2 regions of the Clostridium acetobutylicum ATCC 824 genome follow, and region 2 is predicted to be linked to the other one. Evidence: a T-box and tRNA genes for the amino acid it is inferred to sense, from the RefSeq annotation. Region 2 holds a T-box; the other holds one or more tRNA genes.

The links. The T-box of region 2 lies ahead of metG (methionine--tRNA ligase). A T-box ahead of a tRNA ligase gene usually reads a tRNA of that ligase, here a tRNA-Met.
Region 1: it encodes a tRNA-Met, which carries the amino acid that the T-box ahead of metG (methionine--tRNA ligase) is inferred to sense. The anticodon was not compared.

Annotation. Positions count from the first base shown of each region.
Region 1 is NC_003030.1:3,349,190-3,366,258, reverse strand. It holds gene pth (aminoacyl-tRNA hydrolase) at 1-459, shown strand, start outside; gene mfd (transcription-repair coupling factor) at 479-3,994, shown strand; gene CA_RS16550 (peptidylprolyl isomerase) at 4,224-5,225, shown strand; gene spoVT (stage V sporulation protein T) at 5,470-6,021, shown strand; gene CA_RS16540 (putative polysaccharide biosynthesis protein) at 6,093-7,631, shown strand; gene mazG (nucleoside triphosphate pyrophosphohydrolase) at 7,649-9,100, shown strand; gene CA_RS16530 (HU family DNA-binding protein) at 9,192-9,467, shown strand; gene CA_RS16525 (RNA-binding S4 domain-containing protein) at 9,558-9,812, shown strand; gene yabP (sporulation protein YabP) at 9,872-10,168, shown strand; gene yabQ (spore cortex biosynthesis protein YabQ) at 10,178-10,561, shown strand; gene CA_RS16510 (FtsB family cell division protein) at 10,658-10,930, shown strand; gene CA_RS16505 (S1 domain-containing RNA-binding protein) at 10,975-11,382, shown strand; tRNA gene CA_RS16500 (tRNA-Leu) at 11,638-11,727, shown strand; tRNA gene CA_RS16495 (tRNA-Met) at 11,738-11,813, shown strand; tRNA gene CA_RS16490 (tRNA-Met) at 11,820-11,896, shown strand; gene spoIIE (stage II sporulation protein E) at 12,141-14,528, shown strand; gene tilS (tRNA lysidine(34) synthetase TilS) at 14,605-15,990, shown strand; gene hpt (hypoxanthine phosphoribosyltransferase) at 15,993-16,529, shown strand; gene ftsH (ATP-dependent zinc metalloprotease FtsH) at 16,617-17,069, shown strand, end outside.
Region 2 is NC_003030.1:3,119,217-3,136,285, forward strand. It holds gene CA_RS15335 (Mrp/NBP35 family ATP-binding protein) at 1-758, opposite strand, end outside; gene CA_RS15340 (hypothetical protein) at 812-1,666, opposite strand; gene CA_RS15345 (hypothetical protein) at 1,740-2,405, opposite strand; gene CA_RS15350 (hypothetical protein) at 2,438-3,913, opposite strand; gene rsmA (16S rRNA (adenine(1518)-N(6)/adenine(1519)-N(6))-dimethyltransferase RsmA) at 3,979-4,809, opposite strand; gene rnmV (ribonuclease M5) at 4,796-5,353, opposite strand; gene CA_RS15365 (G5 and 3D domain-containing protein) at 5,531-6,598, opposite strand; gene CA_RS15370 (TatD family hydrolase) at 6,913-7,674, opposite strand; gene CA_RS15375 (cold-shock protein) at 8,143-8,340, shown strand; gene metG (methionine--tRNA ligase) at 8,394-10,328, opposite strand; T-box leader at 10,389-10,635, opposite strand; gene CA_RS15385 (SDR family NAD(P)-dependent oxidoreductase) at 10,701-11,489, opposite strand; gene CA_RS15390 (YceG family protein) at 11,686-12,672, shown strand; gene CA_RS15395 (toxic anion resistance protein) at 12,701-13,828, shown strand; gene CA_RS15400 (PTS sugar transporter subunit IIA) at 13,893-14,366, opposite strand; gene CA_RS15405 (SNF2 helicase associated domain-containing protein) at 14,457-17,069, opposite strand, start outside.

The sequences.
Region 1 (17,069 bases), 230 kb from region 2:
AGTATAGATAAAAAAGGTTTTAAAGGTTTATACGGAAAAGGAATTATAGATGGTGAAAAAGTAATTTTATTAAAACCGTATACATACATGAATTTAAGTGGAGAAAGTGTGGTAGAGGCTGCAAATTATTATAAAATTAACAAGGAAAATATAGTTGTAATATATGATGATATAAGTCTTGATGTTGGAAAAATAAGAATAAGAACCAAAGGAAGTGCAGGAGGACACAATGGCATAAAAAACATAGTGCTTCACTTATCCTCTGAAGAGTTTCCTAGAGTAAAGGTAGGGGTAGGTGAACCTACTGAAAACCTTGTGAATTATGTTTTGGGAAAATTTAGTCAAGATGAAAGAAAGAAGATAGAAGAAGTTTTAAATATAGTTACAGAAGCAGTTGAATGTATGGTAGTAGATGGTGTACAAAATGCTATGAATAAATTTAACGGCTTAAAGTTATAATAATTTAAGAGGTGTTAAAATGAGACTTGATGGGCTTATGCATCCTCTGAAAGGTAGTAATAAATTTCAAGATGCTATTTATAAAATAAAAAGTAATGAATTTCCTATGGAATTGTCCGGAATTTCTGAATCGGGAAAAAGTTATTTAATAAGTGGGTTGTATGAAGAATTAGACAACCCTTTTTTGGTGATTACAGACAGTGACTCGGAAGCTAAGAAGATATATGAAGATCTATTATTTTACACACAAAGCGTATATTATCTTCCAACAAAAGAAGTTGTCTTTTATAATATATATGCTGTATCTGGAGATTTAAGGTGGGAAAGATTAAAGGTTATAAGAAAAATGATGTCTAGAGGTAAGAAAATAATAGTAACCTCTGTTGAAAACTTAGCAGCGGTTTATTTGCCTGTAGAGTTATATAAAGAATATACCTTTAAACTGACCTTAGGTGATACGGTTGAGGCAAAAGAACTTCAAAAAAAGTTGGTTCAATGTGGATACGAGCATGTTGAAAGTGTAGATGCTAAGGGACAATTTTCTATTAGGGGAGGTATAGTGGATATATATTCTCCTATAGATGATGTTCCTTATAGAATTGAATTTTTTGGTGACGAAATAGAATCAATAAGAAGTTTTAATACTGAATCACAAAGGAGTATAGAAAAGGTAAATAAGATAGAAGTTTTCCCAGCAAAAGAGATAATACTTACTGATGAAGCATTGAATAAAGGATATGAGGCTATTAAAGATGAATTGAATCAGTCGCTTGATAGACTTAAGGGCAATAATGAAGAAAGCTATAATAAGCTTAAAGAAACCATGGAGTATAATCTTGAAGCCTTAAAAGAAAGAGCTGGATTTGAAACTATAGATACTTTTATTCCATATTTTTATGATAATACATCTAGTTTTTTTGATTATCTTAAGAACTCTATCATTTTTGTAGACAATTATGAAAGATGTAAAGGAAAGATAGATAGTGTATATTGTGAATTTGAGCAAAATTATGAAAACTTCCTTGAAAGAGGAGATATCCTTCCAAAGCAAGGTAATATAATAGTTTCTAAGGAAAATATATATGAAATATTAAAAACAGAAAAAAGAATAAACTTAGAATCTATAGGAAGAGCAGCTAATAATAACTTTAGGACTGGAATAGCATTTGAAGAAATCACTCTTTCAAGTTATCAGGGACAAATGGATCTGCTCATTAATGATATAAAGGAATTGAAAGAGGAAAAGTATAGAACGGTTATATTATGTGGAACAAAATCTAAGGGACAAAGGCTTGTTGAGACGCTTGGTGATAGGGGAATCGAGAGTGTGTATAAAGACAGCATTCTTAATGTAGATTATGGGGAGGTTGTCATATCACCTGGAAGTCAGCTTAGAGGTTTCAGGTATCCGGAGATAAGGCTATGTGTAATTTCGGATAAGGAGATATTTGGAACAGCTAAAAAGAAGAAAGAGAAAAGAAAAAATAAAAAAGGTGTAGGAAAGATTAAAAGCTTTACAGAGCTTAAACCTGGCGACTATATTGTACATGTTAATCATGGTATTGGTGTATTCAAAGGCATAAAGCAGCTTGAAGTTCAAGGGCATAAGAAAGATTATCTAGAGCTTAGCTATGCAGTTGATGATAAATTGTATGTACCAGTAGAACAACTTGATTTAGTACAAAAGTATATAGGAAGCGAAGGTAAGGTACCTAAGGTAAATAAGCTTGGAAGTAGTGAATGGACTAAGGCTAAAAATAAGGTTAGGAAGTCCATAAATGAGATAGCTGAGGAACTTGTAAAATTATATGCAGTAAGGACAACTGTTAATGGTTTTAAATATTCAAAGGATACTGTTTGGCAAAAGCAGTTTGAAGAAGAATTCCCATATAATGAAACACAAGATCAACTTCTTGCAATAGATGAAATAAAGAATGATATGGAAAGTGGAAAAGTCATGGATAGGCTTATATGTGGAGACGTTGGATACGGTAAAACAGAAGTCGCCATAAGAGCTGCCTTTAAAACAGTTATGGATGGGAAACAAGTGGCTTTTCTTGTACCAACAACAATACTTGCAGAACAGCATTATAATAATTTTAAAAAACGATTTAAGGATTTTCCTGTCGAGGTAGACATGGTAAGTAGGTTTAGAAGTCAAGCTCAACAGAAGGCAACTTTTAAAGCCTTAAAAGAAGGAAACATTGATATAATAATAGGAACTCATAGAATTTTAAATAAAGAAATTACTTTTAAGGATTTGGGACTTCTTATAATAGACGAGGAGCAAAGATTTGGAGTTTCTCATAAGGAAAAGCTTAAGAAATTTAAGAAGAATATAGATGTTTTAACTTTATCAGCAACTCCTATACCAAGAACTCTTCATATGTCACTTACAGGAGTTAGAGATATAAGCGTAATTGAAACGCCTCCAGAAGAAAGATATCCGGTACAAACTTATGTAGTAGAATACAATGATCAATTAATAAGAGATGCGATAATGAGGGAAATTGGAAGAGATGGTCAAGTATTCTTTGTGTACAATAAGGTGGAGTCAATAAAGGAAATGGCTGCTAATTTAGGGAAGCTTATACCGGAAGCTAGAATTGCAATAGCTCATGGGCAGATGTCTGAAAGAGAACTTGAAAAAGTAATGATTGATTTTATGGAAGGAAATTATGATATATTACTTTGTACAACTATAATAGAGACTGGAATTGATATACAAAATGTAAACACCCTTATAATTTATAATGCTGATAAGATGGGGCTTTCTCAACTTTACCAGCTTAGAGGAAGAGTTGGTAGAACAAATAGGATGGCATATGCTTATTTTACTTACAAGAAAGATAAAATTTTAACAGAGGTTGCAGAGAAGAGGCTTAAAGCAATAAAAGAGTTTACTCAACTGGGATCCGGATTCAAAATTGCAATGAGAGATCTCGAAATAAGAGGCGCTGGAAATATAATGGGATCTGCACAACATGGACATATGGCTACTATAGGATATGATTTATACTGTAGAATGTTAGAAGATACTATAAAGGAAATAAAAGGTGAAATTCAAAATGAACCTGTTGAAACCACTGTGGATTTAAAAGTAGATGCGTATATACCAAGTTTATATATTGAAGATGAAACTTTGAAAATATCAATATATAAGAAGATAGCAGCAATAGATTCCTACGAAGAAATGATGGATGTAAAAGAAGAGCTTGAAGATAGATTTTCTTCAATACCACAGTCAGTTAATAATCTTATGACTATAGCTTATTTAAGAAGTATAGGTAGACAATTAGGTATTCTGGAAATAAAGGATAAAATGACTCAGCTTGAAATTAAATTTGAGAGCAACGACAGAGTTAATAAAAAATTAATAAATGGACTGCTTAAGAATTACAGTAAGTCTATTTTGTTTAAAATGGGCGATAATCCAGTGATTTTGTATAATTTAAAAGATGTAAAGAGGGAAGATATGTTAGAAAATTTACAAAAATTCTTAAAATATATGAAATCTCTAGTTGAAACAAATTAAATTTATGGTAAAATTATAGTTATAAGTTAAAAAATAATAAATGTTAAAAATGGCTTATAATCTTATTTGGAAAAACAAAAAAAGTTAAACAAATAAGTTTACAATTTAATATGCGGGTTCTAGTAAGGAGTTTCAATTATGCATATTCTAAGGTTTGCAGAATCGATGCATGGTGAAATCTAAACTAAATACCTGTAAAAAAACAAAATATAAGAAGCGGGGTATAAAAATGAAAAGCGCAAAACAAATAGCTACTGCACTTTTAGTGGGTATGTTCACTTTTTCTGCTGTGGGATGTAGCATGGTAGAAAAAAGACCTGAGGCTATAAACTCAAAGGTGGTTGCAACAATCTATGGAAACCAAACTATAACTAGGGGGGAAATTGACAAATTAGCAAAAGGTACTGTTGAGCAATTAAAATCTCAGTATGGAGATAGTTATGAAAAAAATGAAGAAGCAGTTGCGGCACTAAAAAAACAAAAGGAACAGATCCTTACAAGTCTTATTGATCAAAAAATATTCTTAAAGAAGGCAAAAGATCAGAAAATAACTTTGACTAAGGATGAAATTAAAACAAATGTAGATGATGTATATGCTCAATATCAGCAAGAATTTAAGACAGAAAGCGAATTTAAAAGTCAGTTATCACAATATGGATATACAGTAGCTGAATTTAAAGATCAGTTAAAAAATAGAGCTATTTCTAATAAATTGATACAGCAAGTAGTAAAAGATGTTAAGGTGTCTGATGATGAGGCAAAGAAGTATTATGATTCTCATAAAAATTCATATACACAAAGCCCTAATACAGTACATTTAGCACATATATTAGTTAAAACTGAAAAAGAAGCAAAAGCTGTAAAGGCAAGAATTGATAAAGGAGAGGATTTTGCAACTGTAGCAAAGCAAGTCTCAACAGATGGATCAAAAGAAAAGGGTGGAGACTTAGGAGACATTCAGGAAAATGACAGTAACTATGATAAAACTTTTATGGCAGCAGCTTTAAAATTAAATGATAATCAAGTTAGTGCTCCTGTACACACTCAATTTGGATGGCATGTAATAAAGTGTATAAAGAAAACAGAATATCCAGTAAAAGATTTTAACAGCGTTAAAGATGATATTAAACAAACTGTTTTAAGCACTAAACAAAAAAGCGTATATCAAAAAACATTAAAGAAATGGGAAAGTCAAGCTAATATAGACAAAAATGAAAAAAACCTTATGTAATGCAAACAAATAGGTAATATAAATTGTGAAGATGAGAAGATTAAACTCATTTTATCAATAAAAAGCAGAAATACTCTCTAGCGAGTATTTCTGCTTTTTTATGGTGAAATATAGATTTATCTTCTCGTTTTTTTATTTGAATTTTATCCTATGAAAAATAAGTAAATGTATGTGCATAAAATTTCAAGATAAGTTGGATACTATAAATGTAAAAATATTTTACATAAACTTAGGAGGGAATAATATGAAGGCAACAGGTATTGTTAGACGTATAGATGACTTGGGGAGAGTTGTAATACCAAAAGAAATAAGGAGAACTCTTAGAATAAGAGAAGGGGATCCTTTAGAAATATTTACAGATAGAGAAGGGGGAGTAATTCTAAAAAAATATTCTCCAATAAATGAATTGAGTGATTTTTCAAAAGAATATGCTGAATCTCTTAATGCATCTATTGGTCACACGGTTATCATATGTGATAGAGATGGCATAATAGCGGTAAGTGGTGGTGCTAAAAAAGAGTATAATGATAAGAGAATCAGCAATGAAATAGAGACTGTAATGGATCAAAGGAAGACATTTAATATGTCAAAGGAGGGTAAGAGCATTCCTGTATACGATGGAGATGATTCCTTAGATAAATACAAGGCACAAATCATATCCCCTATACTTGCAGAAGGTGATGCAGTAGGGGCAGTAATTATTTTTTCAAGTGATGAGGGAGTCCAGTTTGGAGATCTTGAAACAAAAATGGCAGAAACTGCTGCATCATTCCTTGGAAAGCAAATGGAACAATAAAATAAATAAAGTAATAATACCTTCAAATTATAAATATTAATATATTTATAGAGAATTTGGAGGTATTATTAATGAAAAAGCAAACTTTAATAAAAGGAACCTTAATATTAGGTATTACAGGTATATTTGCAAAAATCTTAGGGATGTGTTTTAGGTGGCCTCTTATTATGCTTATAGGTGATGAGGGAATAGGTTACTACCAAATGTCATATCCCTTGTATATGTTTTTTATAGCAATAGCTTCAGGTGTACCAGTTGCTATTTCAAAGATGGTTGCAGAAAGAAATGCTGTTAATGACAGAGAAGGCATTATTCTAGTTTTAAAAAAGGCAGTTTTGCTTATGCTAATTATGGGTGGAGGCTTCAGTTTATTTCTAATAATTTTTTCAAGACAGTTGGTTCATTTTTTTAATTGGAATGAGAAATCATACTATTCATTAATAGGCATATCATTAGCGCCGATTATAATATCCCTGGTAAGCTCATTTAGAGGCTTTTTTCAAGGTATGCAGAATATGGTGCCTACCGCAGTATCACAGATAATTGAGCAAATAGGAAGAGTTTTAGTAGGAGTTGGACTTGCATACATACTTTTGCCAAAAGGAATAGAGTACTCTGCAGGGGGAGCGGCTTTTGGAGCAGTATTTGGGGCAGGGATTGCTGGTGTATATTTATTCATAAAATATACTAGAGCTAAAAGTGAGTTTAAGGGCGTAAAGACAGGAAGAAATTATAAAATATTAAGTGAATTATTATACATAGCAATACCAATATCAATAGGATCAGCAGTTAGCAGTATAATGAGTCTTATAGATTCCATATTAGTACCACAAAACCTAATTAAAGCTGGATTTAACTATAGTGAGGCAACTAAATTATATGGTCAGCTTACAGGTAAGGCTTTTGTACTTATTAATGTTCCACTTACACTTTCTATTGCTTTATGTACATCTCTTATGCCAGTTATTTCAGAGGCTTTTGTACTTAATAGAATGGATGAATTAAAAGGTAGAATAGAATCAGCTCTAAAGATGTCAATGTTAATAGCTATTCCATCTTTTGCGGGTTTATTTTTTATGTCTAATCAAGTTATGACAATAATATTTCCTGGACATTCAAGTGGTGGAGATATACTAAAATACTTAAGTATTAGTATACCTTTTATCGTACTTTCACAGGTGACTACATCGGTGCTTCAGGGAGTTAAAAAATATGCTATCCCTGTCATAAATCTGTTTTTGGCTTGTATTCTTAAGGTGGTAATAAATAACTATTTAGTTCCTATAAAGATGTTCAATGTTTACGGAGCAGTTATTGGCACTATTAGTGGATATATGTTATCCTGTATATTGAATGTAATTGCTGTTAAAATAATTTGTAATTTTAAAATAAAATGGTATGATATAATAATGAAACCGGCGTACGCATCTATTTTGATGATTATAGGAGTTATGTTCTTATATATGAATATTTATACTAAAACTATGAATATGTTACTTAGCTTTGGTATATCAGTATTTTCAGGAATAATAGTGTATTTTATATTTATTATTCTGTTTGGTGTATTCGATTATAAGAGAATAAAAACTAGATTTAAAAGTTTTAGGTGAAGGGAGAGGATTTAATATTGATTAAAGTAGTGGGGCTTGGGCCTGGCTCGAAAAATGCACTGACCCTCGGAACACTTGAGGCAGTTAAAAATTCACAAAATATTTTCTTTAGGACTAAAAAGCATCCAGTGGTAGAGTATTTTGATGAAATTGGTATAAAGTACAGTACATATGATGATAAGTACGAAACAGGCGAAAGCTTTGATGAGGTATATGACTTTATAGCCCGGGATTTGGTTAGTAAGGCTAAGGAGCTTAAAGATATAGTGTATGCTGTGCCAGGTCATCCTCTTGTTGCAGAGAAATCAGTGCAGATATTAATAGAATTATGTGAAAAAGAAAATATAAAAGTTGATATAGTTCCAGCTGTAAGCTTTATAGATGCCTTGATGGAATCGCTTAAGATTGATCCGGTGAAAGGTCTTAAAATAGTTGATGCCTTTGATATTAAAAATCAAATTTTGGATAAGAGGCTTGGAATTGTCATTACTCAAGTATATAATAGTTTTATAGCTTCTGATGTAAAGCTAGCTCTTTTGGAGTATTATAAAGACGATACGGAGATTTATTTCGTGAGAGCAGCTGGAATCGAAAATGAAGAGAGCGTTAGAAAAATACCTCTATATGAATTGGATAGACAAAGTGATATAGATTATCTAACATCAGTGTATGTTCCTTGTGATATTAATAACAATAAGGATTTTTACGATTTGTTAAATATAATGGAAATACTTAGAGGAGAAAATGGTTGTCCGTGGGATAGGGAACAGAGCCATGATACAATAAAGAGGGCGCTTATAGAGGAATGCTATGAGGCTGTTGAGGCAATTGAAAAAAACGATGATGATATGATGGTAGAAGAGTTAGGTGATGTATTATTTCAGGTGGTTTTTCATGCCAAGATAGGTAAAGATGAAGGGTACTTTAACATAAATGATGTGATTTCAGGGATTTGTAACAAGATGATAGAAAGACATCCACATGTTTTTAAAAATGAGCAAATAAAAAATTCTACTGAAGTTTTACAAAAGTGGGACGAAATAAAAAGAAAACAACAGGATTTAAATTCTTATACTGAAGAAATGAAACACATACCCAAAATTTTACCAGCTCTTATAAGGGCTGAAAAAGTTCAAAAAAAGGCTTCAAAAGTAGGATTTGATTTTCGTAATGTTGAAGAGGCGCTAGATAAAGTTTTAGAGGAAACTCGCGAAGTAAAAGATGTATATAAAGGGATAATAAGGGATAGAATAGCAGAAGAAGTTGGAGATTTAATTTTTTCTGTAGTAAATATTGCTAGACTCCTTGACATTGATAGTGAGTTTGCATTAAATTATACTATAGACAAATTTATTAAACGTTTTTATTACATAGAGAAAGCAGCCAAGGATAAAAATCTTAAAATTGAGAGCATGTCTTTGGAGGAAATGAATGCTTTATGGGATGAAGCAAAACTAAAAATTCAATAAAAATGTCCTTTAAAAGAAGGATTTTTATATTATATGCAGAATATGCTTATATGGTTATAGCATACTCTTAAAATTTAAGGAGGTAACAAAAGTGAATAAGGCTGAATTAATCACTAGTATATCAGAGAAAAGTAAATTAACAAAAAAAGATGCGGAAGTTGCATTAAAAGCATTTATAGAAAGTGTTGAAGAAACTTTAGAGAAACATGAAAAAGTTCAATTAGTAGGTTTCGGTACTTTTGAAACTAGAGAAAGAGCAGAGAGAAAGGGAAGAAATCCTAGATCAAAAGAGGAGATAGTAATACCAGCTTCTACTGTTCCAGTTTTTAAAGCAGGAAAAGAATTTAAGGAAAGAGTTAATAAATAATTATCTTAAAATTGGAAATCCCGGTTATTAACCGGGATTTTTAAGATTTTATATAAGATTTAATACTATACTTTTTATCGGAGGATTAGTATGAGGTTAGATAAATATTTAAAAGTTTCAAGGATAATAAAGAGAAGAACTGTTGCTAAAGAGGCTTGTGAAAGCGGAAGGGTATCTATAAATGGCAAAGTAGCAAAGCCTGGTACAGACGTTGAAGAAGATGATATAATAGAAATAAGATATGCAAGCAAAGTCTTTAAAGCAAAAGTAGTTAACATTACCAATCATGCTCTTAAAGAAGATGCAAAAAAGATGTATGAAGTAATTAGTGGTGAGGAAATTTAATGTTATAAAATCTTTCTATCTCACATATATATTAAAAAGTGGGATAGGAGGTAATTTATATGGAAGTTAAAAAGGAATTAAACGCACAAAGCGGTAAAAAAAGTTTAATGACTATAGAAAATAGAAAAAGACTTTTACTTACAGGAGTAAGTGAAGTTGTTAATTTTAATGATGAACAAATAGTTCTTAATACTAATTTAGGATCACTTATAATAAAAGGCAGAGAGCTTAAAATGAATAAATTAGATGTTCAAAATGGTGATATAGCTATAACTGGAACTATAAATGCCTGCGTATACAGCGGTAATGAATCCTCCAATAAAAAAGATAGTATAATATCTAGATTGTTTAAATAGGGTATAAATATGATTTTATCAATTTATGAACAATTAATATTTTTTATATCTAATTTTGTTGCTGGAGTTATAGCAGCATTGTTATTCGATGTATATAGGGTTTTGCTTGTATGTGAACATCCTAATAAAATTGTGACTTTTTTGGAAGATATATTATTTCTAGTTCTAGATGCTATAGTAGTTTTCGTGTTTTTACTGTACACAAATGAAGCTTACATAAATGCGTATGTATATGTGTTCATAATACTTGGATTATGCTTTTATATTAAATTTATAAGTCCTCTGTTTGTGAGTGTCATAAGGAAATTCCTTAATCAGTTTCTAAAATGTGTTAGAATATTGTTTAAATTTATTATATATATTCTTGAGTGTTTATTTTTAAGCAAAAAATAAACATAAATATCTTGAACAAAAGACAAAAAGCTTTTAAAATATATATATAGGTGTTTTAATAAAATTTATAACCTTGAAGGGGAATTGAGTACAAAAATGAAATTGAGTTCAAAAATCAAATATATAGTTTTTTTTATTGTATTGATTAATATGGGCTATATTTTTGTAAATCAACAAATAACCATAAACAGGATAAATAAAAACATTTCAGAAAGTCAAAAGAATATTGACGGTTTGAAAAAGGAAAATCAAAAATTACAGGATGAAATCAAATTATCTAAGACTGATAGTTATACTGAAAAGCTTGCAAGAGAAAAATTAGGTCTTATAAAACAAGGCGAAATCCCTGTAATAGATAGTAAGAAGTAAAAATATAATAATACACAATAAATATCAAGGAGGAGTCTTTTTATATGACCTTAAAGGCAGGAAGTATCTTAACAGGTACTATTGTTAACATTACTAATTTTGGTGCATTTGTGGAGGTTGATGGTAAAACAGGTTTAGTTCATATATCTGAGGTAGCTGATTCGTTCGTTAAGGATATACATGATCATTTAAAAGAAAAAGATAAAGTTAAAGTAAAGGTTCTCTCAGTAGATGATAATGGAAAGATAAGTTTATCAATAAAGCAAGCTATTGATCACAAAAAATCAGTTAAACCTATTGAAATTGACTGGGAAAAGAAAAATACTCAAAATGCCGTTAATTTTGAAGATAAGCTATCAAGATTTTTGAAGGATAGTGAAGAGAAATTCCAGGATTTAAAAAGGCATCAAGATTCAAGAACAAGAGGATATAAGAAAAACACAAGTCATTAATTAAAATATGAATTTAAGCACGGGATAAAATCCGTGTTTTATTTTTTCTTGTGAAAAAGTACAGAAAAAGAGATAGAAGATTAAATATTTTATATTATATTACGATAGTGTATAAGCCTTGATAAAAGCTGGTTGATGAAAGAAATAAGTGTTTTAAAATACTAATATATAAAATTTTATTTAATAAATTTAAATTTATTGTTGACATCTATATAGCTATGGGATATAATAGTTATTGTCGCTGATGAGTGACATGCCGAAGTGGCGGAACTGGCAGACGCACAGGACTTAAAATCCTGCGATGCTAATCACATCGTACCGGTTCGATTCCGGTCTTCGGCACCAATATAAATATCGCGGGGTGGAGCAGCTGGCAGCTCGTCGGGCTCATAACCCGAAGGTCACAGGTTCAAGTCCTGTCCCCGCAACCATAATATGGCGGAATAGCTCAGCTGGCTAGAGCATTCGGTTCATACCCGAAGTGTCGTAGGTTCAAGTCCTATTTCCGCTACCAAGTCAAGAAGCTTTCACAAGTATGTGAAAGCTTCTTTTTTATGTTATGTAGAATTTTATTTTAACTAAATTTTATAAATTATTGTAGGGATAAATGTCTTAAAAAAAATAAAATAAACATCCAACAATTGACAAACATTTCCAAAAGCATTTGATATAATAGGAGATAAACTGGATATGGAAATTACTTACATATTGCTATTTGAAATAGAATAATATGTGGTTTATAGATTGGGGATGTTGATATGCTATATAATAGTGAAGTTATTACATATGAAAGAGCACCTAAATCAGAAAAAGATACAAAAGTAGAAAATATAAAAAAACTATTTATATTAAAAGTATTAATTTATGCAGTGAGTTCATTTGCTATAAGTAGAGTTGTAATGATAAATTCTATGGTACCATTCGGAATAGCTTTTTTAGCATGCGTTTTAATATATAAGAAGAATGATAAAGCTTCGTTTTTAGCAGCTGTGGGAAGTTTGGTTGGTTATATATCGATTAGCGGTGAAGTGAAAGATAGCGTTATGTATGAGATTGGTGTAATTATTATTACGCTGCTTATGGTGGTTATGAAAGAAAAAGAAGATATAAAGAAGTTAGTAACTTCGGCAATATTTTTATTGATAGAATTTATTATGTTTAAAATACTTGTTGAAAAATTAACAGTACAATCAGCACTTATATTTACTTTAATTGAGATAGCATGTGTTTGTTCAGTATATTATATTATTAGGTATGGAATTATATGCCTTGATAACATAAGAACAAAACATCTTTTTACAAATGAAGAGATAATAAGCATGTCAGTTTTGGTGGCTTTAGTTATTTCAGGAACAAGAAATTTTGATATTTATAATGTATCGATAAGAAACGTTTTAGCTATGGTTTTTGTAATTGCTATTTCATATATAGAGGGAAGTTCAGCAGGAGCAGCTGGTGGTATTGCTATTGGAGCAATCATTGGTATGAATAGCAGCGATGTAATGATTTATATAGGAGTATTTGGATTTTTAGGATTTATAGCAGGAGTTTTTAAGGATTTTGGAAAGTGGATTACTGCAGGAGTATATCTTATTATATTTTTGATAATAATTATTTATTGTAAGAATCATGTTGATTTTAGCCTAATGGAAGCAGCTATAACATGTATTATATTTGCGGGGATACCTAATAAGCTTTACAAGAAAATGGAGTGTGAGTTTAATTGGGATAGAAAGCAATCAGATATTACTAATAGATATATTGAAAAGATGAAGGATATTTTTGTTAAAAAGCTTGAGAATTTTTCAGAAGTTTTGTTTACAATGTCTACTACCCTAAATAATCTTGCTGACAATGACAAACTTACAATGAAGAATAAGAGTTGCAGACTAGTTGAAAATTTGGCCGATAGAGTATGCGGAAAGTGTAATATGAACTCAATATGCTGGAAAAGAGAGATATATTATACTTATGCAGCCTTCGAAGAGCTTATACAAAATTTTCAGGAGGGTATAAATAAAATTCCTGATGAGATTGAGAGAAAATGTGTCAGGAGAAAAGAGCTTATAAAGCATACGGACATGATAATAAATGACTATATAATGAACGAGATGTGGAGAATGCAGGTATGCAGTGGAAGAGAATTTATGTCCGCTCAGGTTAAGAATATAGGTACATCTGTTGAGAATATAATAGATGAATTTAGCAATGAATTAAAGTTTAATGTTGATGTAGAGGAGAAAATAATAAGATTGCTAAATAAGATGGGGATACCATATAAGGATATAATGTGTGTAAATGATAAAAGAAACAGAAATCTTGTAAAGCTTACAATGGAAGCGTGTGGGGGAAGACAGATTTGTGTTAAACATGTACTTCCAGTTATTAATGAGGCTGTAGGAACGCTTATGTGTGTAGGAGATGATGGATGCAGTATATGTCCAGAAACTAATTTATGCAGTGTTACTTTTGAGGAGACGCCTAAGTATTATATATCCTCACAAATAGTAAGAGCTTGCAAAGATGGTGAAGAGGTAAATGGCGATAGTTATAGCTTTGGAAAAGGAAAAGATGGAAACTATAATATAATAATAAGTGATGGTATGGGACATGGAGTTCAAGCGGAAAAAGAAAGTAGAGCAGTTATTGATTTAATAGAAAAATTTAATGAATCAAGTCTTAATAGAACTATGGCTATAAATACAGTTAACTCTATAATGACGCTTAAATTTGAAGAAGATGAGAAATTTTCAACGGTAGATTTGTGTAGCGTGGATTTATACTCTGGTGATGCTGAATTTATAAAGGTTGGAGGAGTAACAAGTTTTATAAAGAAAAAAGATAAAATTGAAGTTATAAATGCTAAGACACTTCCTATAGGAGTACTTGATACAGTTGATATGGAGGTTAATCACAAGAAGGTTGAAAATGGAGACATGATAGTAATGATAAGTGATGGCGTAGTTAATTATGATGACGAGAATGCTGGAAAAGTAAATTGGATAATAGATTTTCTTAAAAATAGTAGTGCAAATAAGCCTAAAGAGTTAGGAGAAGCTATGCTAAAAAAAGCTATAGAACTTTCTGGTGGAAAAGCAAAGGATGATATAACCATAATAATTTCTAAAGTATACAGCTTATATTAATTTTTAATTTGAGGTAAAGTATTTGTAAAAATATGATATAATTATAAAGCATAAATATATTATGGGAGTGTTTTTGTTGATAAATGATGTTATCAATACCATAGAAAAAAATTCTATGATTAAACAAAACGATAGAATTGTTGTAGCAGTTTCAGGAGGCCCAGATTCAATTTGTCTCCTTCATATACTATTTAAGCTTAAGGATAAATTTAATACATCCATTTGCGCTGCACACGTTAATCACTGTATTAGGGGTGAAGCTGCAGATAAAGATGAAGAGTATGTGAAAAAATTTTGTGAGAAACTAGATATACAATTTTATGTGAAAAGAGTAGACGTAAATAAAATAGCACATGAAAAAAAGATATCCTCGGAAATGGCAGGACGAGAGATTCGGTATGCATTTTTTGAGGAGGTTAAAGAAAGGTTTAAGGCAAATAAAATAGCTATTGCACACAATGCAAACGACCAAGCTGAAACTATAATGATGAGAATAATAAGAGGAACAGGAACAGAAGGAATTAAGGGAATAAGGCCTGTTAGAGATGGATACTATATACGACCACTTATTGAAATTAGAAGATCTTCCATAGAAAAGTATTGTGAAGATGAAAAGCTTATGCCTAGGATAGATGCTACTAATCTCGAGAGGGATTATAATAGAAATAAAATCCGCTTAGATTTAATACCATATATAGTGAAGAATTTTAATGAGGATATAGTGGGTGCTTTAAACAGATTAGGAGAGCTTGTTACCATTGACAATGATTATTTAGAAAAACTTGCAAAATCAAAGTATAAGTTGTATTGTAATGAATGTGAAAAACAGGTTATAATAAGTAAAGAGGCATTTTCGAATGATACGGCAATACTATCAAGAATTATAAGAAGAGCTGTATTTTATTTAGTCAATAGTAAGTATAATCTTGAGAAGAAACACATTGACAGTATTATAGGATGCCAGAAAAATACTACAGGAAAGCAAATAAATCTACCCAATAATATGAGGGCATATAATAACTATGGTGATATTTGCCTTAGGATAAAAGAAGATGAAAGCTGCATAGGTAAAAAAGAGTATAATCTTCATATGGATAAACTTAATTCTGTACACGAGGAAAATTTAATTATAGGAATAAGGTTAATACATAATTCAAAAGATATAAGACTAGAGGGAAACAAAAATGTAAAATATTTTGATGCAGATAAAGCGGGAAAATATATAACTTTAAGGTACAGATCTGAAGGAGATAAGTTTATGCCTTTTGGTATGAAAAATAATAAAAAACTAAAGGATATATTTATAAATTTAAAAATACCTAGAGAAGAAAGAAATAAGATTCCTCTCATATGTTTTGGTGGTGAAATAGCTTGGATAACAGGGTTTAAAATAAGTGAAAAATTTAAAATAGATAACAACACTAAAAAAATATTAGAAATAAAAATTGAAAGAGAGGAATAATAATGAGAGAAGACATTAAAGAAGTATTGCTTGACGAAGAGAAAATAAACGAAAAAGTTAAGGAACTTGGCAAAAAGATAAGTGAGGATTACAAAGGAAAGGATCTTATACTTATTGGTATTTTGAAAGGTTCTGTTGTTTTTATGGGTAACCTTGTAAAATACATTGACATTCCTTGTGCTATAGATTTCATGTCAGTTTCAAGTTATGGTAATGGCACATCAACATCTGGAATTGTAAAGGTACTTAAAGATTTAGATTCAGATGTTGAGGGAAAAGATATCTTGATAGTTGAAGACATAATAGACTCAGGAGTAACACTAAAATATCTTATGGGACATATATCAGGGAAGAAACCAAACAGCATAGAAATAATTACATTACTTAATAAACCAGAAAGAAGAAGAGTTGAAATAAATGTAAAATACACAGGATTCATAGTGCCAGATTATTTCCTAGTTGGATATGGACTTGACTATGCAGAAAAATACAGAAATCTCCCATATATTGGGATACTAAAAGATGAAATATATGAATAATTAATGGAATATTATATTGTAAACAGTTTTTTGTTATGATACAATCTTTAAATAACACAATTATATACATAGAGAGGGGGGCCTAGATTGAAAAAAATTTCTAGTGCTACGGTCTGGATTGTAGTGTTTTTAGTGGTCATTTTTACTATTTTGATGCTAGTGCAAGGTGGTAAGGCTACTAATACTGTAAGCTTTGATCAATTTCAAAAGCAGTATATGGGAAATAATATAAAAAGTTTTGAAATGAAAGACGATAAGATGACAGTTGATGGTAAATATAAAGATGGTTCATCTTTTGAAACTATCGTGCCTTTAGAAAGACTCAATCAATTTCTTGCGGATCATCCTACTAATGGTGAAATAGGTGAATCATATGCCGCACCAGCCAATATACCTGTTTGGATAAGTTGGATGCCAACTATAATAATGATTTTGGCTATGGTTGTAATATTAGTGCTTTTCATGCAGCAAACACAAGGTGGTACAGGTAAAGGCGTAATGGGCTTTGGAAAAAGTAGAGCAAAAATGTCATCACCTGAT
Region 2 (17,069 bases):
AAATTTTCAACTAAATCCAAATCTATAGGCATTTCACATATTAGTGGAAGTCCAAGATATTCCGACTGCTCTTTAGCTGATTTTTTGCTAAAGACACGCATTTTATCTCCACACTTATTGCACACTATATAGGACATGTTCTCAACAACTCCAAGCATATTCACTTTCATCTTTTGAGCCATTGTAACTACCTTTTTTACTATCATTGATACCATATCCTGTGGTGTTGACACTATTATCATTCCACTTAAAGGAATATTCTGCATTACAGTAAGCGCAACATCGCCTGTACCTGGTGGCATATCTATAATAAGATAATCTAGTTCTCCCCATTCAGTATCAGTATACATTTGATTTAAAACATTATTTACTACTGGACCTCTCCATATAACTGGTTGATCTTCGCTTTCAATCATTAAATTAAGAGAAATTACCTTTATTCCTTGCTTAGTTTCAACAGGAACAAATTTAACATCCTCGCTTCCCTTTTTCTGCACTATTAAACTTCTTTTATCGCTTATTCCAAGTATTCTAGGCATAGATGGTCCTGTTATGTCTCCATCAAGAACTCCTACCTTATATCCTTTTTTTCTTAATTTCACAGCAAGTATTCCAGTAACAGTAGATTTTCCTACTCCACCTTTTCCGCTTATGACTCCTATTATATTCTTTATATTACCGTATTTACAATTTATACTTGAACAGCTGCTCTCACTGCTGCAGTTACTTTTACTAGGACAACTATCACATTTACTCATAATTTTCCTCCTAATTTTATAAATCTTCTATTTAAGATTCTCATCTCATATATTTAAAAATCACTAGGCTTATTTTCCTGTACTGATATATTCCAATAGTCTTTATTATATTTTCCTATCATGTAATACTTCTTTTGCTCCATAGTCTTTTTATTATAAAATGTAGCTACACACTTATATACCTTTTGATCATACCCTTCTGTATTAAGGTTTAAAGTAACATCCTTATTACTATCATCTTCAGTACTTTCTATAACTGAAACACCTGAAGGAAGTTCTTTTTTAAAATCCTCCAAATCAGTTGATGATATAAACTTCGCTGCCTCAACATCGTTATCAATTTCTACTCCTATATTACTGTTCTTACTATAAGTAATATATTTATTAATAGCATTCAAGGCCATTTTATAATACACTTGATCAAAATCCACAAGCGTTCTTGTCCCATCTATTTCCCAAAAGTTCTTAATTATATCACTATCAATTCTATTAGAAACTATATAGCTTTTATTGCCACTATAAAAGTTTCCTCCAGACTTTTTATCAATTCCCGCTACATAATTAAATACAGCATAAACCTTCTTATCATTTTTATATAATTGGAAGGTATAGTCTGGCCTCAAGGATGATTTGCTCTTTGCAGGCTTTCCAGTAGAAAGCATATCATATATTTCATTAATTACATTTGCATCTGTAACCACAAACCTAAAACCATTGTCTCTAGTACTTTGTATAACTATCTTGCTTATTTTCCCTTGTCTTATATATTCAAAATCCTTATTTTTAAAACCTAATTTAACCTTAACTTTACTAACACTATCACCTATACTTTGGCAACCAGTAAAAGTAATCATGCTAAAAATCATAATTGAAATTAAAAAAAAGCCTAAAAGCCTCCTATGCTTCAACTGAATTCCCCCTAATTGAAGTTACTTAATTTGTATATATATTTCGTTTATTGCTGTTTAAAATTCTAATAAATTACCTAAATAAAAAAGAAGAAGTTGTTTGACTTCTCCTATTATAATACTTAAACTGACTTTTATCAATTAAATTTACACTCTTTTCATATTTTAATGTCTCAACTATTGCTTTAAAAATCGGCTGCATACTGTTTTTATACTTATCTTGGTCTACATAAAAAGCAAATCGTACAAAGTTCTTTCCAGTTTTTATAAAATATTCATTTGCAACATAGCTTTTTTCATCTTTATCTTTAATTATATATTTAACAAAATAGCCATTTCCTATATTCGTATTTAAAGTCACTATGTTATAATTTTCAACCACATTCTGCTGCATACTAGCCTCTTTACTGTTATTCAAAAATGTTTTTAAATCCTTTTGTATCTTCCAAACCTCTACAAAACCATTTATTCCAGAAGCTTTATCACTAAAATTATTATGATATAATATTTCGCTACCATCAAATTTCTCTGTTTCAGTTACCCACTTTTCCGGGAGCATATAATTTAGATTTATATCATTTATTTTATATTCCTTTAGCTGTCCCAAATTACTCTGTATATAGGCAGTAGATCTTATCTTATCATTAAAATTATTTCCTATTCCAAATAATACGAGCATAAGTCCAACCACTATTATTATAGCCCCTAGTTTCTTACCGTCTACTAATATAAATTTCATACTATCACCTGCGAATTTCAAATATACTTTTGTTATAATTTACTCTTAGGCACGGCTATAATTGAGTTTTTGAAATCATAAAACATAAGCCAGTATCCAAGTGAACCCTCTTCTTCTTCACCATTTACAAGAGGAATCCATGAAACAAAGCCTGTTCTACCATCAAAAGGCTGTTCTCTTTTTCTGCGTGTTCCTGGAACAGCATATACTATATACTTCATATTGCCTTCTTTATCATATTTATATCCCATTAAATAGTGTCCATATTTTTGGATATATGGATAATACATGAGCATTGGATAATATATTACAGTATACCTATTGTAACTTTGACAATCAAGCATATTTTGTGGATATTCAGCTGAAACTTTATACCATTTACAGTTCTTCACATCTGGAAAAGCTTCTCCTAAATCTTCAAGTCCATCAGTAAGTCCCCTAAAGAAATGTCCTATCTTTCCTCTTGGAAATTCATCAAAATCTTCTTGTTTATCTTGATTATCTTCATTTTCGTCTCTTGTATCCTCTGTATTCTCGTATGAGTAATATCCTATTTCATTTTGATTATTATTATCTAATCTTTCTTCTTTATCTTCAGCCTCAACCTTTACCTCTTCTACATCTACTTCTTCAACCTTTACCTCTTCTAACTCCGGCTTTTCTTCTACTGGATCTTCTTCTGCTTTTACTTCTGCTTTTACTTCTGCTTTTACTTCTTCTTTTCTAGATTCCTCTTTAGTTTCTTCTTTTTTCTTTACTTCAATTTTTTCTTTCACTACCTCAGTCTCTTTTTTTTCTTCTACCCTAGGCTCTTTCTTATCCACATTAGTTTCTTCTTTTTCTAACTTCGGATCTTCTTTCTTTGTATTTACTTCTTTTTTTTCTTCTATCTCATGATTATTCTTTTCCTCTATATTCTTCTTTTCTTTTTCAATCTTCTCTTCATACTTATCAAATATATTTCTATTTAAATTCTCTTTCTTATCTGTTGTTGATTCTTCCTTAGTCTCGACTTTCTTATCCTGTTTTTTTACTGGTTTAACTTCTTCTCTTTTAACCTGAGGAGCTTCCTCCTTCATTTCAACTACAGGATATGATTTCCATGAATCTGACACATCAGAAGCATTGAATCCGCTCATTACAACAATAATGTTGTCCTCTATAAACTGAGAAATAGATGCACCTACAACTCTATCTACAGCTATACCGCTTCCTGCTACATCACTTTCCTCGAACTCTCTGCTTATTTCTGACCTTCCATATTCATCTATGTTAATTTTGCCTAGATTAATTATTTTTTTTGTATCCTTCTTATTACAAACCAAAAGCATATTATACGGTTTAGATACCTTTTTCAGATTCTGAACATAAAAGGATATTTTACATTTGCCATTTTTTATTTCTATTTTAGCATAACCTGTAGGAAGCTTATCAGAAGATAATCCATATCCCTTTTCATTCTCTTGAAGAATTATGAAACTTCTACTATAATTCCTTTTCTGGCTCAACTTAGTGTCCTCCCATTAAATTTATTTAATATAATATATGAGAGGATTTTTAAAAAAATGAATAATTATCTGTATATTTCGTCTGACAATTTTCCGAACTCTTCTATAGAAAGTGTTTCTCCACGCCTTTTAGAATCAATGCCAGCTGCCTCAAATGCCTTCTCTAAATCTTCACTGGATAGCTTGAGACCTTTCATTGCATTCCACAATGTTTTTCTTCTCATATTAAAAGCGCTTCTTATTACATTAAAAAATAATTTCTCATCCTTAACCTGAACTCTAGGCTTTTCAAGTTTATCTAATCTTATAACAAGAGAATCTACCTTAGGCTGTGGTATAAAACATGAAGGTTTAACAACTCTTACAACCTTAACATCACAATAATATTGGACAAGTAATGTTAGTGCACCATAATCTTTTGTACTAGGCTTTGCTGCAATTCTATCTCCAACTTCTTTTTGAATCATTATTGTAAGAGATTTAAAATTATATCCTTCATTGAGAAGCTTTGATATTATAGGTGTAGTTACATAATAAGGAAGATTAGCAACTAATTTTACAGATTGCTCCTCACCTATTATGTTATTAAAATCAACCTTTAACGCATCATTATGTATCAGTGTAAAATTATCATATTCTTTCATCTCGTTAGTTATTATAGGTATTAAACTTTCATCAAGCTCTATAGCACAAACCTTTTTGGCTTTTTCTAAAAGTCTTCGTGTAAGTGTTCCTACACCTGGTCCTATTTCTATAATAAAATCATCTTTTTGTATTTCTGCATTTTCAACTATATCATCCAATACAGTATTATCAGTTAAAAAGTTTTGACCTAATCTTTTAGAAAATCTAAAATTATATTTTTCAACTATTTGTCTTGTATTAAATTCCTTCATCATAATATCTCCTATTAACTGTATTAACGGCATTTATAAGTTCCTCTTTTGATATGCCAAAGTTATTTAATCTAGATAGAAATTGTGCACCATTTGAATAACCTATTCCAAGCTCATTTCCAACTAAATCCCTTCTTTTTTTAGCTTCCGAATTTCCGACTAATTTAAAGAATAACATATCTTCAATGGTAAACTCATATGTCTTTTTCTGAGTTTCACATTTAGCATTATTAAGTGCTCGTATTATAGATTCCGGAGAAGCATTTTCAACTCCTATATCTCCGTTCTTTGTACCTTCACTTTGAGATATGCGCGCATGTTTTATACCTTTAACCCTTTTACTTATTATACTTCTAATTTTCTCTCCAGCAAAATCTGGATCGGTTAAAACAATAACTCCCCTTCGCTTCTGCGCTTCTTTTATTTTACTTATAATTTTAGAATTTATACCAAAACCACCTACCGCAATCATTTCTGCATCTACAGCCCTTTTTACAGCAGTTATATCATCTCTTCCTTCAACAACAATTACTTCCTTAATCATATATGTACAAGAAAACCACTACCAAATATATACTATTTTAAAGTTTTCTCTTTCTCCTTTCTTTTTTAAAATATGTAAGATTGAACTTTCCTATAATTAATTATACTATAGTGTTTTAATGGCAACAATTAATTTATACATTAACTTAATAGCAAAAAAATTAGGAGCCTAAGCTCCTTATTTAAGTATATAAACTGTAACATTTTTTGCTCCCCAGTCGTAACATTCTCTTTCACTTGTAAAAAACAAGTCCAATCTGTTACCCTTTATAGCTCCACCTGTATCCTCTGCAACGCCATAACCATAACCGGGAACATACAATTTTGTGCCAAGCGGAATAACCGTGGGATCTACTGCAATTGAACTATAACCATCAGAATCTCTTTTAACTTTCGTACCTGATGCTGTTATACCAAAACTGAAATCATCAGTATATGCAGTTGCAAGCACCTGAAGGGACTTTTTATAAAGCACGCGTCCACCTCTGTCTGGCTTTAATACTCCCAAAGTTCCAACCTTAAAAACTTGTTTTGTTGGTTCTTTCTTTATAACTTCTCCTACTATCTCTTTTGATACAGCTTTTCCATCTTCATAAACTATCTTTGTGAAAACTTCTTTTTCACCAGCTTGCCCTTGCTGGATAACCTGTTTTTCATCATTTCCCATACTATCATCTGAGATAACCTCAGTAGGAAAATCAACCTGCTGATTCTCCTTTGTTATCTGGGAATTAACCCTGGTAATCGAAATTTTCATATTCTTTTTGATTGCTGCATTTCTTGAAATATTTACCTTATCCACTTTACTAAGTGGAATTTTTTCCGCTTTAAGCATTTTACTTACTGTTTCCTCCGAAGATTTAACTCTTCGTACTTTTCCATCTACCGCAACTTCAACGCTTATTGCTTTTTTTATATATATTTTGTCTCCATTTTTCAAGTTAGTGTCTAATGCTGGTTGAATCTTATCCTTTGGTCCTACCAGTATGTTATTCTTACTTAAAATACTTCCTTCATTACTCTTATAGGTAATAATTTTTGATGTTTTTCCATCAATATTAACTGTAATATTCTTCTTCATTGAACTAATTATAGTAAAAATCACTGCAACCATTAATATGACTGCCAATAAAGATGCGGCTAATACCTTAGGACCAGTTGAAAAGTAAGTTCTAAATTTTGATTTGAAGTTGCTCTTGTTTAAATCTAACTTAAGCTCAAACTTACTTTTCAGCGCTTCTAACATAATAATACCTCCCCCCAAAAGGCAAAAGTCTTTAACATTATAACAACAATTTTGTAATAATGTCAAATTTTCAAGCCCAAGTAACCTAAAATCAGTATATGCCATTTAAGCATTTATAAGAAAATTATATATATAATAGCGTTTGATTTACTGATTTTCGTTTGTGAGATAGTATTATATTATTAATATATGAAAAGTTATACTCTTTAGAAGTATAACTTATTCATTCTCATATAAAAGTTATAATTATTCATAAAATTCTTTATGTTCAACTCACTGTTACAAGTAATTTATGTTTTAATTGTACACCATAATTATACATTAAGCAACTTTCTGACATTAGAAGCAGTTTGTTCTTTTACATTTATTGGTAAAATGCTCTTTATATCTGCTATTTTCTCTACTATATACTCAATATACTCTGATCTATTCCTTTTTCCTCTATTAGGAACCGGTGCCATGTAAGGACAATCAGTCTCTACAAGTATTTTATCTAGTGGAATCTCTCTCACCACTTTAACTACTTTTTTTGCATTTTTAAAAGTAACTACTCCAGTAAAACCAAGGTAATATCCAAGTTTTAGGCATTCTTTAGCAAACTCCACGCTTCCAGAAAAGCAATGAATTTCACCTTTAACCTTTGGAAACTGCTTTATTATATCTAAAGTATCACCATGAGCATCCCTATCATGAATAATTACAGGTAAATTAAGTTTTTCTGCTAGTTCCATCTGTTTTATAAATACTTTCTTTTGAACCTCTCTAGGTGGATTTTCATCATAATAATAATCTAATCCTATCTCACCTATTGCTTTAACCTTGCTACTCTTAGTCAATGCTTCTATTTCTTTTAATGTATTTTCATCAAATTTATCTGCATATTCAGGATGTATACCAACTGCCGCATAAAAAAAATCATATTTTTCTGCTAGTTCAACAGACTTTAGTGTTCCTTCCATAGATGAACCACAGTTTAATACTCCTATTACTCCATTACTTTTAAGTTCATTTATAACTTTATCTCTATCCTCATTAAATTCATCATCATCATAATGTGCATGAGCATCAAATATCATTTTAAAACTCTCCTTTATTAATTATTTATAGTAAGTTAATATATTTCCTATATAGTCTTTTTAATTAAAAACCAAATTTATTCATTATAGTAAGTTAAATTTATGAGCATTTCATACATAAGTTCCGTGTATTTTGAAATACTATAAAATGTAGAAAACATAATACTTTAATATTATATCACCAGCTATATTTTTTTCTATAGTAACATTTAATGGTATAAACCAGTTATTATGGTCATGGGCATTCAATCCGTACCAAATATCATTATTTACCGGTAATTATGGTTATGATTTTGTATCCATTCATAATAATTCTATTTTTCTTTATTTTTCTGTGCATTTCGTTATTTTATAGTACTTAATAATAATTTGCACAAAAACGCTGAATATTAGTATTATTTAGTGATATACTATTAAGTGGGTGAAGTAAAGTATTTCATCTTATATTCAATTTACGGAGGTTTTTTTATGTTAGGAACAGTTAAATGGTTTAATTCTCAGAAAGGATATGGTTTCATAACTACCCAAGAAGGTAACGATGTATTCGTTCACTATTCAGGTATCAAAGATAATGGCTTTAAGACTTTAGAAGAAGGTCAGGAAGTTGAATTTGATTTAACTGAAGGTCAAAAGGGCGAGCAAGCAGTTAATGTTGTAAAACATTAAGCCTTTCACATAAATTAAATTAAAAAAATAATCCTCATATGAGGATTATTTTTTTATCTTACAATACTTCCAGTTGGTATATCTTCTGGTATATCTAAAGTATATAATTTACTGTCATCGTCAGTTGCAACAGCAAGTATCATTCCTTGTGAAAGCTGACCCATTAATTTTGCAGGTTTCAAATTAGCTACAAGAACAACTTTCTTTCCAATAAGATCTTCTGGTTTATAGAATTGAGAAATTCCAGATAGAACCTGTCTTTCTTCTCCACCTAGTTCAACCTTAAGCTTAAGAAGTTTTTTAGATTTTTTAACTGGCTCACATTCTAAAACCTTAACTACTCTTAAATCCAACTTATCAACATCATCTATGCTTATTTCAGGTTTTAAAGGCTGCATTTTTCTAGTAGCCTTAAGCTGCTCTTCTTTTAATTTATTAAGTTCTTCTATTTTTTTATCAACATCTATTCTAGGGAATATTACTTCTCCCTTTGAAACCTTAGTACCTGCACGAGTTCCATCAAAAGCAGAAAGACTTTCCCATGTATCAAGTTCTATATTAAGTTGTGTCTTTATTTTCTCTCCTGTTTCAGGTAAGAATGGAGTTAATGTTGTCGCAACAAATCTTAAACTCTCTACTAAATTATATAATACAGTACCAAGTCTTGCCTTCTTATTTTCATCCTTAGCAAGAACCCATGGAGTTGTTTCATCTATATACTTATTTGCTCTCTTTATGAGATCCCATATATGATCAAGTGCTTCTGGTATTTTCAGTTTCTTTATGTCTTCATCCAATTTTTCAGGAAGACTTATAGCCATATCAATAAGTTCATTATCAATTTCTTCCTTATCAACTGGAGGTTGAATTGAACCATCAAAATACTTTTCAATCATAGCAGCAGTTCTTGAAACCAAATTTCCAAGATCATTTGCAAGATCTGAATTTATTTTCTTTATAAATATCTCATTGTTAAACAAACCATCTGAACCAAATGGTATTTCATGAAGAAGATAATACCTAACAGGATCCGTTCCAAATTCATTTATTAGTACTACTGGATCTACAACATTTCCTTTGGATTTTGACATTTTTCCTCCATCAACCAATAACCAGCCGTGACCAAATACTTGCTTTGGAAGTGGCAAGTCTAAAGCCATTAACATAATTGGCCAATATATAGTATGGAATCTTATTATATCTTTTCCTACAAGGTGTAAATCAGCTGGCCAAAATTTATTATAAAGTTCATCATTATCACTTCCATAACCTAAAGCTGTTATGTAGTTTGAAAGTGCATCTATCCAAACATAAATTACATGCTTTTCATCAAAAGTTATTGGAATTCCCCAATCAAAAGAGGATCTTGATATACATAAATCTTGAAGACCTGGTTTTAAGAAATTATTGAGCATCTCATTTTTTCTAGATTCAGGCTGTATAAAATCAGGATGATCTTCTATATATTTTATAAGTCTATCAGCATATTTTGACATTTTGAAGAAATAAGCTTCTTCCTTTGTCTTTTCTACTGGTCTTCCACAATCAGGACACTTTCCATCCACAAGTTGAGTTTCTGTCCAGAAGGACTCACAAGGAGTACAGTACCAGCCTTCATAAGCTGATTTATATATGTCTCCATTATCATAGAATTTTTTAACTATTTTCTGAACTGCTTTTACATGCTCTTCGTCTGTAGTTCTTATAAACTTATCATAGCTTATGTTCATCATCTTCCATAAATCCTTTATTCCTGCAACTATTTCATCAACATAAGCTTTTGGAGTAATTCCCTTATCTTCTGCTATTCTCTGAATTTTTTGTCCATGCTCATCTGTTCCTGTAAGCATAAAGGCATCATAGCCTTGAAGCCTTTTGAATCTTACAAGCGCATCTGACGCAACTGTTGTATATGTATTACCTATATGAAGCTTTGCAGATGGATAATAAATAGGTGTTGTAATATAAAACTTTTTCTTCTCTGACATTTAATTCTCTCCTTTTTTAATATAAAAATAAAAGCCTCTAAACAAAGGGTTAATCCTTTATTTAGAGGCGTGATTTCGCTTTACCACTCTAATTCACTTTCATCTCACAATGAAAATCTCAACAAGTGACTCTAACTTACAGTTATTTATCACCCTGCAGTGTAACGCCTGCTTACGTAATATCCTACTATTCTTCAAATATTAAGCTCAGGGGCCATATTCATAAATCTTGGCAATGCTGAATCTCACCAAACATCAGCTCTCTTTAAAAACCTTAACTTACTACTCTTCCCATCAATGCTTTTGAATATTATGTTAGTACATAACCTAATAGTTGTCAAGTAAAATGTACTATTTAGTAAATTCATTATATTATTCTTTACCACTGATGTTATTTTTAATCATAAATTCTTCATGTAATTTCTTCTGACTTTTTCCTATTATTTTACCCATCATATTTCTCGGAAGGATTTTAGAAAAAAGTATCCCTACTTTATTAAAACATCCAGGAATTATTACTTTTTTTCCGTTCATAAATTCTTTGTAAGCAATTTCAGCTACACTTTTAGCACTCATAGCACCTTTAAGCTCAAGTTTTCCTGCCCTTTTAGAAAATTCAGTAGCCGTGGCGCCTGGACATAAAGCAGACACTTTGACATTGAATTTCTTTAATTCTTCTCCAATAGCTTCAGTAAAAGATAAAACATAAGCTTTTGTAGCATAATACACTGCAATAAATGGTCCCGGCATATATGAACCTGTAGATGCCACATTCAAAATCATACCACTTCTTTTTTTCACCATTTCAGCTGAAACAAGTCTAGTTAAAATAGTTAAACTTTTTATATTAAGTTCAAGCATTTCATTAATTTTATCAACACTTGATTTGTGAAATAATCCAGTATCTCCCATACCTGCATTGTTAACCAATATATCAACTTCAATATTATTTTCCTTAATCTCATTGAAAAGCTCATTAGCAGAATCTGGCCTTGAAAGATCCTTTTTTATCACTGTAACCTTTGTGTTAATATTTTTAGCTAATTCTATGAGTCTTTTTTCATCTCTAGCTGTAATTACGACATCATAACCATTTCTAGCAAATATCCTCGTAATTTCATATCCTATTCCTGTAGAAGCTCCTGTTATAAGTACCGTCATAAATACTCTCCTTACAATAACGTATAATAAAATATTATATCACTAAAAATTATAATTAGTGTACATTACTAAACTTCCAATTAAATACTCATAAACCATAAAATATATAGTTATATTCGTCCTAGAAGTTGTTTTTTTTGATATAATAATTAATAATGTGAATTTTATTTATCTTATTTTAGGAGGAGAATATAAAGTGTCAGAAAAAAACGAGTTTACATCATCAAGAACAGAAACTGATGCTTTTAAGGCTACTAAGGAATTTAAAGAAAAGTTTCATAATAAGGACTCTTTTTTTTATGAACCTTGGCAGTTTGCAGATTACGAGGTTTCTGCAGACACACTAAAAACCACATACGATGAAATTAATATATGGAGCAAGGAGGAAGCTATAATACGCCCTGGTTGGAAAGTAGATGGCAATAAGGTTCATGTGCCAAATATTTTTTCAAAAATAAGTGGTGTTTATAGTGATATTGTAAAATATCGTGATGAAATTAATTCTCTTATAGGGCAAAAAAATGTACTCTTTTTCAAACACTTTCCGATGTTCCACATTACTTCAGAAAGAAATATATCTAAAATTTATTCATCACTTCTAAATAATAAAGGGAAAATAGACAAAGAAAAACTACTTGGATCAGAATATTGGAAATACAGTAGTTTAAAAACAGGCATTCAAGAAAACATAGCAGAGCGAATCATTGAATTTTGTGAACTTCCTGATTTTTGGAAACTAAAATGTTTTTCCATAGATATTCACTTTTCTCTGCTTGATAAATTTGCTAACCTTTTAACATATAAAAATGATACAACAGCCAAAGAAAAACTTCTAATGAAGATGTCTATACTGAATATTATGCTTAAGCTTGATAAAAATCTTCTAAATTTACTTCAAAATTTTGATTACCCTCTAGGTGTTCCTAAAATAGTAATTTACAACAATAGTAAAAGTGGTAATTTTTCTTTCTCTGATGCTGTCCAAATAATGTTTATGAATTCTATGGGAGTGGATATCATAATATTTAATCCAGCGGGCACAAACGATATTGAAAATTTTATAAATGAATCCTATTTCGATTTACATAGACTTCAGTTTATAAATGAAAATCTTAAATACAGAAAAAATAATTTTTTTATACGTATTGTTAGAAAAATCAAAGAGCATTTTAATAAATCATAAACCTTAAATTCAAGAGGAGATGAACTTTATGAGATTTAACTTTGATACAGAAAATGAAAAAACACAAAATACTTATGTTGATGCTGCAAAACTTCCTGAAAATACAGATAAGGAAATTGAAGAGAAACTAAAAAAAATAGACGATGAATTAAAAAATTCACCTGAAGTAATTGAAATATCCAAAAATATTAATGTTACAGATATTAATTCAATAATGGAGTTTGGAAGCACCCCCGCCGAAAAAATTTCACAGTTTTCTGATAAGATTTTAAATACTATGAAATTAGAGAGTGTAGAAAATTCAAGTGTTCTTCTTAAAGAATTAACTGCAGTAATGAATAAATTTGATAAGCAAGAATTAGAGGAAAAGCCAGGAGGATTTTTTTCAAAAATATTTAACTCTAGTAAAAAAACAATCCAAGGTATTTTAAGTAAATATCAAACCTTTGGAACTGAAATAGACAGGATTTATTCCAGCATAAGTTCTTATAAATCAGAAATACTTAAAACTAATAAAATGCTGGAGGAAATGTTTCACGAAAACTTTAATTATTACATTAATCTAGAAAAATACTCCGCTGCCTGTGAATTAACCATAAGAGAAATAGAATGTGAAGATATACCTTACTTTAAAGAAAAAGCACAAACTGGTTCGCAAGAGGATATCCTTAAACTTCAAGAAGTGCAATATTCTCTTGAAATGTTAAAACAAAGGCATTATGATCTTGAAATGGCCAAAATGGTTGCACTTCAAACTGCTCCTCAAATCAGAACAATACAAAAAGGCAACTACAAATTAATTGGCAAAATTCATTCTGCGTTTATAATTACTATTCCTATATTTAAAAATGGTCTTATCCAAGCTGTAACATTGAAAAGACAAAAGTTAGTAGCAAAATCCATGGAAGCTTTGGATAACGCCACAAATGAGCTTCTCATAAAAAACGCTAATACTATAAAAGAGCAAAGTATAGATATATCTAAAATAACTGGTTCCCCCTCAATAAAAATAGACACTCTTGAAGAAACCTGGAAAATAATAATGGATGGAATAAATGAAACTGAAAAAATTGAAGAGGAAAACAAGAAATTGCGAACTGATGGAATCGATAAGCTAGGAAAACTAAAAATTGAATATATAAAAAGAATAAAATAATCCTGCATGCATGTTAATATTACATTGTATTAGCATGCATGTTTTATCTTTAGTTAAAAATCCACTAAATTGTAATTTCAAATAAAGTATCTTCTTTGGATATGTCATTCTTATAATTCTTTTTTATCTCCTTAACAACACTCATATTTGCAACCACAATGCAGAGAACTAATTCTCTATCTTTGAGTAAATTTTCATTTACAAGCAGCAATTTATCACCTACTGATACCTTATCCTCCTCTTTGACTATTGAATGAAATAGTTCATTTGGAAAATCTGCTTCATCCATATTTACATGAAGAAGTATATCTATACCCTCACTAGTTTCTATTCCAATACCATGCTTAGTTGGTAATATAAGTTTAACAGTTCCATCAACTGGTGCCACGATTTCACTTGTTTTAATTTTTACAGCTACTCCATCACCCACAAGCTTTTTTGAAAACACATAGTCATTCACATCTGAAATATCAATTATTTCTCCTTCTGCTGGAGACTTAACCAATATCTTTTTTTCATCACAATCCTCACAAATCAATTATATTCCTCCTTTTTAATACCATAGTATATTAATTTTATATAGTTGTAAGTTAAGTTTATGTTCTTCTCCCTATATTTTTTATACCCCTTAACCAAATATGTTTTTTATTTTTTGTTCATCTAAGTTTAATAGTACATTCTCTTCTGAGAACATTTTGTCACCTAATACATTATCGACCATTTTTTTCTTTTCTTGTTGTAATTTATATATTTTTTCTTCAATGGTACCACGAGTTATAAGCTTTATAATCTCAACATTTTTCTTTTGCCCTATTCTGTGAGCTCTATCTGAAGCTTGATTTTCTACTGCTGGATTCCACCATGGGTCAAAGTGCACAACAATATCCGCTCCTGTTAAATTAAGACCTGTTCCACCTGCCTTAAGCGATATTAAGAACACTTCTCCCTTACCCTTATTAAATTCATCCGCAAGCTGAAATCTATCCTTCATCTTAGTATTTCCATCAAGATACATAACATCTATATCTTTTTCAATTAACTTATCTTTTATACTTTTAAGAACACTAGTGAATTGAGAAAAAACCAAAATTCTATGCCTATTAGCTATGGATGTTTTTATGGTATCCATAAGAACATCCATTTTCGCATTTTTTCCATTATAGTTTTCCACTACAGTTCTTGGATTGCTGCATATCTGCCTAAGTCTTGTCAAAAGTGAAAATATTATAAACTTGCTATTATTAATTCCCTTTTCTTCTATACTTCTATATATCTTTTCTCTAGCATTTTTAAGATATGCATAATATACTTCTTTTTGTTTTTGAGACATTTCAATAAGTATCTTATGCTCAACCTTAGAGGGAAGTTCTTTTACTACACTTTCTTTAAGCCTTCTCAAGATAAAAGGTTCAATATGTCTATTTAACTCGTAAAGAGCCCTCTTATCCTTTTCCTTTATTATTGGATTTTCATATTTATTTACAAACTTTGAGTAGCTTAAAAGATATCCGGGCATTATAAAATCAAATATAGACCATAACTCTGAAAGACAATTTTCTATTGGTGTTCCTGTAAGTGCAAAGCAATTTTTAGCCCTTATTTTTTTTACTGCTTTTGTAATCAACGAATTTTTATTTTTTATATACTGAGCCTCATCCAAAATACAATATTTAAATTTTATTTTGGAGTACTCCTCTATATCCATTCTTATAAGTGAATAAGACGTTATTAGGACATCGTAATTATAATACTCTCCTATAGCTTCAGCTCTTTCTCTTTTAGTCCCTGATATTATTAATGTCTTGAGATTCTTAGAGAATTTTTCTATTTCCTCTTTCCAATTATAAACTATGGATGTAGGTACTATTATAATACTAGTTTCTTTATGCCCTGTACCTGATGAAATAAATGCAATTGTCTGAAGGGTTTTCCCAAGCCCCATCTCATCTGCTAATATTCCCCCTACACCAAAATGGTCTAATGACTTAAACCACCTAAATCCCCTTTTTTGATAATCTCTCATTATACTATTAAATTCATTAGGAATGCCAACTTTCATATTTTCCAAGCCTTTTGATAATTTAACCATTCTTTCAAATCTAGTGTCTTTATCAAAAAACATTAGATTTTCCTCATCAATATATCTATTAATATATGCAGCATTTTCTTTTGAAAGAATGGCTGGTTTTTGGTTAATCTTCGAATAGTCCAAATCCATATATTTAAACATATCAGCTATCTTTTTTATAACCTTATTGCTTAAATCTACAATTTCTCCTTCTTTTAGTTTGTAATATTTCTTTTTAAGTCTCAATGCCTCAAATATATTATATAGTTCACTGTTATCAATACCATCAATTTCAAATGATACTTCAATCATATTACCTTCATTAACCTTTAAACTCCCTTTGTACATATGAGGAGAATACACCTTGAATTTTTTAATATTTTCTGAGTAATAGATTTCATATCCCTTACTTTGGATTTTATCCAATCCTACAGACATGAACTCAACCATTTTATCTAAAGAATCATTTATATATATTATTTCACCATCCTTATAAAATCCAAAATCCTGCAATATCTTTATTATATATACTTCTCCATTTACATCCTTAAGCTTTTTATCATTATTCTCAAATTTGATGTTTATAAGCATGTTCTCATCAATTTTATCCATATAAACTTTAGGTTTTAAATAATCATAGTTAATTACATTTTTGCAAGCTGCTATGCCTAGTTCCTTCAAAACAGGATATACATATGACAATACATCTTGTCTATCTTCCTTATAATATTTTACTACTTTACTATTTGAAAATACTTTAATCAAAAGACTATAAATATTTATCTTATATTGGTCTAGCTTGTATACCTTTCCTTGATAAAATACATACTTATTACCGCGAACTAAAGATATCGGCTCTCCTCCAGATAATGTTAGTTTTACACTTTCCTCTTTTTCTTCTATAGTAAGATTTATCTTTGGAAATTCATCGACCACTATATAACAATCGGTTATTCCTTCATCATTAATTAAAATACTAAAATCTCTATCTTCTAAAATTATCATCAATCTACTTAAACCTGATTCTGTTAGATATATATTTTTACCTAAAATGCTCTTTTCCTTATCTTTTACCACATCTTCATTATCGTGATATATGGCAAACAATAACTCAAAAAGCTCTTCATCACGTTTTTTTATAGAATACTTATAAGGATAATATGTAAATTTTTC